DNA from 2 places in the Caballeronia sp. LZ065 genome. Region 1 is predicted to be linked to the other one. Evidence: riboswitches for the same ligand, from Rfam matches in the RefSeq annotation. Region 1 holds a riboswitch; the other holds the start of a gene.
The links. A riboswitch is a leader RNA that binds a small molecule or an ion and turns the genes downstream of it on or off. The one in region 1 is predicted to bind thiamine pyrophosphate.
Positions count from the first base shown of each region.

Region 2: linked by a shared signal. The riboswitch ahead of thiC (phosphomethylpyrimidine synthase ThiC) and the one ahead of QCE63_RS13750 (FAD-dependent oxidoreductase) in region 1 are both predicted to bind thiamine pyrophosphate.

Region 1 is NZ_JARUXV010000001.1:2,974,841-2,979,394, reverse strand. Features, by position in the region: gene QCE63_RS13760 (glutamate synthase subunit beta) at 1-232, shown strand, start outside; gene QCE63_RS36845 (DUF1828 domain-containing protein) at 471-653, opposite strand; gene QCE63_RS13755 (ABC transporter ATP-binding protein/permease) at 929-2,671, opposite strand; TPP riboswitch at 2,947-3,071, shown strand; gene QCE63_RS13750 (FAD-dependent oxidoreductase) at 3,294-4,442, shown strand; gene thiS (sulfur carrier protein ThiS) at 4,459-4,554, shown strand, end outside.
Region 2 is NZ_JARUXV010000001.1:1,324,807-1,329,360, reverse strand. Features, by position in the region: gene QCE63_RS06040 (EamA family transporter) at 99-1,040, opposite strand; TPP riboswitch at 1,291-1,432, shown strand; gene thiC (phosphomethylpyrimidine synthase ThiC) at 1,613-3,544, shown strand; gene QCE63_RS06030 (glycine zipper 2TM domain-containing protein) at 3,778-3,990, shown strand; gene QCE63_RS06025 (hypothetical protein) at 4,197-4,554, shown strand, end outside.

The sequences.
Region 1 (4,554 bases):
GCAGCCGGTGTCGCCGGTGCTGGAAGCGTTCGGCGTCGAGAAAGATGCGCGCGGCAATGTGCGTGCTTTGACCGAAGGCGACAAAGCGTATTACACGTCGGTGGACAAGGTGTTCACGGCGGGCGATATGCGGCGCGGCCAGTCGCTGGTGGTGTGGGCGATTCGCGAAGGACGCCAGTGCGCGCGATCGGTCGATGCGTTCCTGATGGGGAGCAGTGAGCTGCCGCGGTAAAGGCTTGAGTTGGCAGGCTTGAGAAAAGGCGGATGGTCGAAAGGCTGTTCGCCTTTTTGGTTTTCAGGCGATGCCGACAATTGCAGTGAAGCTCAGCTTGAGGTCGTCCAACCGTGCCGATGCGACGCGCGTTCAGTTCCAGATTTTCAGATCACTGACGCGCAGCAAGCCTTGACCGTAGCGCAGCAGCGCGATACCGAGCGAATGCTCGTCGCATTCGGACACAATCTGGCCGTCGTCAGCGAGGCGCGCGGCGCATTTTGTCGAGTGAAACCCGGCGCGGACCACGCAGGAGGGCGGACACGTCGGAGTCGTATGAGACGCGCATGAGCGTTGCGCCAGCATCTTCAAGCCGCCAGCCCCCCATCGTTTGCCGGAGCCAGACCGTGACGCAATCGCCGTCCGGTTCGAGCAACGGCATGGAGAGCCGCACCGTGTCGCCGTCTCGTCCTATCTCAAGTTCGGAGCACCGCGACTCGGACAGGAGTCGCTTCACGGCATCGGGTGATTCAGGCCGCACGTTCAACATCGTTCAAAAGCTGGAGTTCCATCCATCGCCTCAATGAGAGCAGGACTGGACAGTCTGGATTCAGCGACACAGCCCAAACCGACCCATCCCACACATAAGAAAAAACCGCACCGGCGATCCCTCACCGATGCGGTCTTCGCGACACGCTCGACACCGAAAACCCCGCCTCAAGCCTCCGCCATCATCCTCTCGATCTCGATCTTGTAGTCATGGAACATCGCGACCGACTCGCGATGCGCGACGCTTAAAATCGCCGCCTTCGGCAGCTTCTCCAGCACCGTGTTGTAGATGTGCAGTTCGTTTTCCGCGTCGAGCGCGCTGGTGGCTTCGTCAAGGAACAGGAAATCCGGCTTGTGCAGCAGCACGCGCGCCGCGGCCAGGCGTTGCTGCTCGCCCGGCGACAGGCTCCGCGCCCAATGCGCACTTTCTTCGAGCCGATCCACATACGACCCGAGATTGCAAAGACGCAGCGCCTCGCGGGTTTCTTCGTCGCTGAACGTGCCGCCCGGCGACGGATACGCCAGCGCCGCACGCAGCGTGCCGATCGGCAGATAGCTCACTTGCGGGATGAACATCATCTTCGCGTCGACGGGCGCGTCGATGGTGCCGTCGCCGAACGGCCACAGGCCCGCGAGCGCCCGCATCAACGTGCTCTTGCCCGATCCCGATGGCCCGACGACCAGCCAGCGCGAGCCCGGCTCCACCGACACGTTCGCCACCCGCGACAACGGCGTGCCGTTCGGCAGCGCGAGCGTGAGATCCTGGGTCGTGAGCGAGGGCGTGCTCGTGTAGTGCAGGTTGATGCCGCCGCGCTCGGTGGCCGGCGAGTTTTCCTCGCGGATATGCGTGGAGCGCATCACGCGCTTGAATTCACGCAGACGATTCACCGTGGCGCGCCATTCGACCAAGGTCGAATAACTGTTGATGAACCAGGAAAACGAATCGCTGACCGTGCCGAACGCCGATGAAATCTGCATCAGCACGCCAAACGAGAACGCGCCCGCGAAGTAGCGCGGTGCCGCGACCATGATCGGAAAGATGATGGCGATCTGGCCATAGAAGCTCAGCACGAAGGTCATGCGCTTCGTGTACTTCATGATCAGCCACCAGTTGTCGCGAATGCGCTGGAAGATGGACTTGGCGTTTGCCGTTTCGGTCGTGATGCCGTCGTAGAAGGCGATCTGCTCGGCGTTCTCGCGCACACGGATCAGTCCGAAGCGAAAGTCCGCCTCCACCTTCTGCTGCTGGTAATTGATCGACACCAGCGGATGCCCGACCTTCTGGATGATCAGCGAGCCCAGGATCGCGTACAGCGCGGCGGCCCAGACCATGTAGCCCGGAATCGTGATCGGCGTGGCGCCGAGCGAGAAGGTCAGCGCGCCTGCGAGGGTCCACAGGATGGTGATGAAGGTGACCAGCGTGACGAGCGTCGAGAGCAGGTCGAGCGAAAGTGAAAGCGTCGTGGTCGCGAAGGATTGCAGGTCGTCGCTGATACGCTGGTCAGGGTTGTCGGCGAGCCGGTCGCGTTCGATACGGTAGAACGCCTTTTCGCCGAACCATTGTTCGAGATACTTGTTCGTCAGCCATTGACGCCAGCGGAACGCCAGCATCTGCCGCAGATATCGTCCGTACACCGCGAGCAGGATGTACGCGAAGGCGAGGCCGGTGAAGATCAGCAGCAGGTGGGGGAAATCCTTGACGTTCTTGTTCTGCAGCGCGTTGTAGAAGTCCGCGTTCCAGCTGTTGAGCCGCACGTTGATCCACACGACCGTCATGTTGATCGCGATGATCGCCACGAGCAGGCCCCACGCGAAGCCGCGTTCCTCGGAAACCCAATAGGGCTTGATGAGGCTCCACGCCGAGACTTCGTCGGCTTTCTGCTGAGTATTTTCGGTACGGGTGTCGATCATGAGCTTCCTGCCGATGCGCCCTTGGGGCGGCGATTGTTGCGTGGTCGCGCGACGGGCTTGCTGCGCGGTGCGGCCGGCTGCGGCCTGGCCTTGTCTTCCGGGCAGCCAGTTTCGGGCCTGCAAATTGTTCCGGGTCTGCCTTAATGCTCACTTAATTTCGCGCGCGCGCCAGCTGAACCATGTTCGCGGCATTGTGCCAGAGTGCCGCTGCGCAGGAAAAAAGCAGGGCGCAATCCCGGTTTGCAGCGCATTCGCCTTTCATGGTCTAATGACCTTCGACGAAACAGGGGTGCTTCGCATGCATCGACGGCCGGAACCGGCCCTCACGCAGCGAGGCTGAGAGAGACCCTTTGCACCCGATCCGGGTAATACCGGCGAGGGAAGTTTCCGGAGAACGCGCGACACCCGCGCCATTCCTCCAGTTTCTTCCGCACCTTGTCTTTTTCCGTCCGGCGCGCATTCGCAGCCGGGCCGGTCTCTCCACCCATGTCGTCCTTGTGATGTGCCGCAGCGCCTGCACAGACGGATCGGGCCATTCTGCCTTTCTCCTTCTGATGCAGCGTCAAGCATAGGCCTCGTATGCGCGCTTCATATGCCGTGCCGGCCGATAGGAGACATCGAATTGAACAGAATCCATCAGACCGCCGGCCCCCAGGCGGATTTCGCCGTGATTGGCGGCGGGCTCGTCGGCCGGCTCGTGGCCTGGCAGCTCGCGGGCGCGGGGCATCAAGTGAGTCTTTTCGAGCGCGGCGACGCGCTCGGCACGCAGTCGGCCGCCTGGGTGGCCGCCGCGATGCTGGCGCCGCTCGCCGAGGCCGCCAGCGCGGAACCGCTCGTGGTCGGGCTCGGCGCGGCATCGCTCGAACGCTGGCCGGGGCTCATCGCGCAGTTGCCCGAGCCGGTCTTCTTCCAGCGCAACGGTACGCTCGTCGTCTGGCATGGCGCGGATCGCGCCGAGGCGCCCTTGCTCGAACGCCGGTTGCGCGCCAACTCGCCCGCCGGCTTGCTCGACGGCGGCTTCATCAAGCTGGCCGGCGCCCAGGTCGCGCAGGCGGAACCGGCGCTCGGCTCGCGTTTCGTGCAAGGCTGGCTGCTGCCGAACGAAGGTCAACTCGATAACCGCCAGGCGCTCGCCGCATTGGCCGCCGGACTCGCGGCGCGCGGCGTGCGCACGCACTGGAACACCTGCGTCGATGCCATGCCCGACGCGCGCTGGATCATCGATTGCCGCGGCCTTGGCGGCAAGCCCGCCTGGCCCGCGCTGCGCGGGATTCGCGGCGAGGTGGCGCGGGTGCACGCGCCGGGCATCGGGCTGTCGCGGCCGGTGCGGCTGCTGCATCCGCGCTATCCGCTCTATATCGCGCCGAAGCAGGACGATCTGTACGTCATCGGCGCGACTGAAGTCGAAGGCGAGGACATGTCGCCGGTGAGCGTGCGGTCCGCGCTCGAACTGCTGAGCGCCGCGTTCGCCGTGCATCCGGGTTTTGGCGAGGCGCGCATCCTCGAACTCAACGCCCACTGCCGGCCGACCTTGCCGGATCACCGGCCAGCCATCGTCTGGGACGGAGCGCGGACCGTGCGCGTGAATGGGCTGTATCGGCACGGCTTCATGATCGCGCCCGAAGTCGCGGACACCGCGTGCCGGCTGGCGGAAGCCCTCATCGCCGGCGAAGTGGCCAGCCACGCGAGCTTCGACGAACATCGTCACGCCGCGCGCTGGCCGGAACTGCTGCACGCCGCCGCTGTCTCCACGCCGGCGCTGTCGCACTAGACAAGAGACGAAAGCCATGAACATCCACATCAATCAGCGCGCCTTTGAGCTGCCCGACGCCGCCACCGTGGGCGAGGCGCTTGCCGCGTTCGGCGCGAGGCCGCCGTTCGCG
Region 2 (4,554 bases), 1.7 Mb from region 1:
GAGGAATTGTTCGGAAGAGCCGGGCAGGAACGCGCGTGCGGCTGCCGACTTCACGCGTCGTACCGCACGGAATGGTGGTTTTTACACAATGCAAGCGTTCAGCGCAGCCCGCGCCGGCGGTGATCGAACCAGAACGACAGCCCGACCGACAGCAGGATCACGACGGTGGCAATGACCGTCCAGCGCGTGACGATCTCACCCAGCAGCAGCGCGCCGAGCAGCACGGCCACGACCGGATTCACATACAGGCAACTGGTCGCGACGATCGTGCTGGTATGGCGGATGAGGAAGTTGTAGGCGACATAGGCGACCATCGAACCGATCAGCATCAGGTACAGGAACGAGACGCCCGCGCCGAGGCTGACATGCGTCAGGCGTTCTCCGGCGGCGAAGGCGATGCCCGTCGCAATGAGCCCGCCCAGCCCGATCTGCAGCGCCGTGGACATCAGCAGGTCGGTCGGCTGCGGCAGGCGGCCCGCCAGATGCGCGCCGCCTGCCCAGAAGATCGCGGCGCACAGGATGGCGAGCGTGCCGACCGTGGAACTCGCCGAAGGATCGCCGTGATTCAGCAACACGATGCCGATCAACCCGAGCGCCACCGCGAGCCATTCGCCGCGCGCGACGCTCCGCCCCGACAGCGCGGTGAAGAGGGTTGCAAAGAGCGGCACGGTGGCGACCATCACGGCGGCGGTGCCGGTGCCCACGGTGCCCATGCCGTAGGCCATCATTCCGCTCGACAGACCCTCGAGCAAGGTGCCGACGATCGCCGCATTGCGCACTTCGCGCGCACTGGGCCACACGGCCTTGCGATGCACGGCGAGTGCGAAGAGCCCGACACCCGCGCACAGGTTGCGCAGGCCGCCGAGCAACAGCGGCGGAAACGATTCGAGCGCGAGATGAATGCCGAGATACGTCGAGCCCCACACGAGATAGACGACGGCCAGCGCAAGCACGACCTGCCCCTTGAAGGAGCGCGGCGCACGGAACGGAAAACGATCGGGAAAACTGAATGGCAGGCGCGGCGGCGGAAGCGCGGACATGCGTTACTCCGCGACGGCTGCGCGCCGGATCGATGAAACAAAAACCGGCGAAAGCGCTGCGGCGAAAACCAGACTCAACGGCATGGCGGAACGAGGAAAAGCGGGATAGACGGAGTACGCAGGAAGGTCCGCAAACGCCCCGGGAAAACCCGGAATTTGCGGCGCCCGCCATTATGCAGTAAGCGCCCTGCCCGTTCGAAGGATTTCGCCGATGGTTGCCAAGACGCCACGCCGCGGTGTAATGTCACGGCTGCTAACGCGGGGGTCCTGCGTTGCGCATCGCGGTTTGGCCGGCCTGACAGGGCCGAACCGCTTCGTGCGGCGTGGGTGAGAAATACCCTTTGAACCTGATCTGGATAATGCCAGCGCAGGGAAGCGTTCGGGCTCCATGGCCTGCCGCATCCGGCCACCTCTTCCGAGCCCGTTCCTTTCCATCTCGTTCCTCCTGTCTAGCTCCTGAGTCAGCCCGGGCAGCGTCATCGCTCGTGCTGAAAAAATATCGTCCCTATTGCTTCGCATGGGACGGAAGCAAGCGCGCGAGCGCTCACTTCTGTCACAAGGAGAAACAGCACATGAATGCCAATCCCAAGTTCCTGTCCGAAAACGCCGTCGTCGACGCCGCCGCCATCGCGCCGCTGCCGAACTCGCGCAAGGTCTACGTCACCGGTTCGACGCCCGACATCCGCGTGCCGATGCGCGAAATCAGCCAGTCCGATACCCCCGACGGCTTCGGCGGCGAGAAGAATCCGCCGGTCTACGTGTACGACACGTCCGGCCCGTACACGGACCCGGATGCGAAGATCGACATCCGTTCGGGATTGCCCGCGCTGCGCGGCGCATGGATCGAACAGCGCGGCGACACGGAAGCACTCGCCGGCCTCTCCAGCGACTTCGGCCGCGAGCGCGCCGCCGACGCGAAGACCGCCGAACTGCGTTTTCCCGGCCTGCATCGCCAGCCGCGCCGTGCGCTCGCCGGCAAGAATGTCTCGCAGATGCACTACGCGCGCGCCGGCATCATCACGCCGGAGATGGAATACATCGCGATCCGCGAAAACCAGCGGCGCGCCGAATACCTCGAGAGCCTGAAGCAGAGCGGCCCGAACGGCGAGAAGCTGGCCGCCATGATGGGCCGCCAGCATCCGGGCCAGGCGTTCGGCGCGGCGGCGTTCGGCAAGGACGCGCTGAAGGCGATCACGCCCGAGTTCGTGCGCGAGGAAGTGGCCCGCGGGCGCGCCATCATCCCGGCGAACATCAATCACCCGGAAAGCGAGCCGATGATCATCGGCCGCAATTTCCTCGTGAAGATCAACGCGAATATCGGCAATTCGGCGGTGACGTCGTCAATCGGCGAGGAAGTCGACAAGATGACCTGGGCGATCCGCTGGGGCGGCGACACCGTGATGGACCTCTCCACCGGCAAGCACATCCACGAAACGCGTGAGTGGATCATCCGCAATTCGCCGGTGCCGATCGGCACGGTGCCCATCTACCAGGCGCTCGAAAAGGTCAATGGCCGAGCGGAAGACCTGACCTGGGAAATCTTCCGCGACACGCTCATCGAGCAGGCGGAACAGGGCGTCGACTATTTCACGATCCACGCCGGCGTGCGTCTGCAATACGTGCCGCTGACCGCCAACCGGATGACGGGCATCGTGTCGCGCGGCGGCTCGATCATGGCGAAATGGTGTCTCGCGCATCATCGCGAGAGCTTCATCTACGAGCACTTCGAAGACATCTGCGAAATCATGAAGCAGTACGACGTCTCGTTCTCGCTCGGCGACGGCCTGCGTCCCGGCTCCATCTACGACGCCAACGACGAAGCCCAGCTCGGCGAACTGAAGACGCTCGGCGAACTCACGCAGGTGGCGTGGAAGCACGACGTTCAGGTGATGATCGAAGGTCCGGGCCACGTGCCGATGCAGCTCATCAAGGAGAACATGGATCTCCAGCTGCAATGGTGCGACGAGGCGCCCTTCTACACGCTCGGGCCCTTGACGACGGACATCGCGCCGGGCTATGACCACATCACGTCGGGCATCGGCGCGGCGATGATCGGCTGGTTCGGCACGGCGATGCTGTGCTACGTCACGCCGAAGGAGCATCTCGGCTTGCCGAACAAGGACGACGTCAAGGTAGGCATCATCACCTACAAGCTCGCGGCGCACGCGGCCGATCTGGCCAAGGGTCATCCGGGCGCGCAGGTGCGCGACAACGCGTTGTCCAAGGCGCGTTTCGAATTCCGTTGGGACGACCAGTTCAACCTGGGCCTGGATCCGGACAAGGCGCGCGAATTCCACGATGAAACTCTGCCGAAGGATTCGGCCAAGGTCGCGCACTTCTGCTCGATGTGCGGCCCGCATTTCTGCTCGATGAAGATCACGCAGGACGTGCGCGACTTCGCGGCGAAACAGGGCGTCAGCGAACAGGAAGCGCTGGCGAAAGGCATGGAAACCAAGGCGATCGAATTTGTGAAGAAGGGTTCGGAGATTTATCAGCCGACCTGATGCCCGACGCCTTTCAGTAGCCTACAACGGCCTGACGTGCCTGATGTGCGTCAGGCCGTTTTGATTCGTGCATCCGGGCGCGAGCCTTGTCCTGTAACGTCCGGGCCTCTCCTGACGAATCAGGCACTTTTCCTGCTGATCCAGCGATGAAGCGGTCTGAACCCGCGCGGCCCTGCAGATGCCTGGAAGCCGCACCACCGCCGCTTCACTCAATATCGCATTGGAGAGTCGACATGAAAAACATCAAACAGATCGGCGTCGCTGCAACGGTCGTGGCGCTTCTCGGGGGCCTGACAGCCTGCGGCGACATGAGCACGCGTCAACGGGATACCGCGATCGGCGCAGGCGTCGGCGCGGCGGGCGGCGCCGCCATCGGCGGCAGCGGACTTTCGACGCTCGGCGGCGCAGCCGTCGGCGGCGTCATCGGGAATCAGGTCGGGAAGTAAGCCGGTCTGCGCAAGGCGGCGAAACGCAGTCGTTTCGTCGCCACGTTTCAGATCTGACACAAACGGCCCCGCGAATCCTCTCTCCTCCGACCGCTGGCCGAGCGCAGCGCCGCCGTTCGAGTAAGCTGCTTTATGACGGACCCGCCCGGCTGCAACGCTTCATCATCGATCTACACCGGGCGTTACACACCGTCAGGAGCAGCATCATGGAATTCGCTCGTCTCGTTCTCCGAAGGTCGGCTGCACTGGCGGCCACGGTAGCCGCAACGCTTCTTGGCGGGTGCTACTACGGTTATCCGGCCTATCCTTCCTACCCGGTCGTCAATCCTGTCTACACGCAGCGCGAGTTCACCGTCCCGGCCTCCGGCGCGACAGTTGCCACCGCATCTTCGGCAAGCTTGCCGCCGCAGTACGAGTACGCGATCGGCGCCCCCGATCCGAACTATTACCAGACCTATCCCTACCCGTATCCGTATGCGGGCTACCCTTATTACCCCGCCTATGGCGGCTATCCCGGGTATTACGGGTACGGCTACGCGCCGGTTTCATTCAGCTTCGGCTACT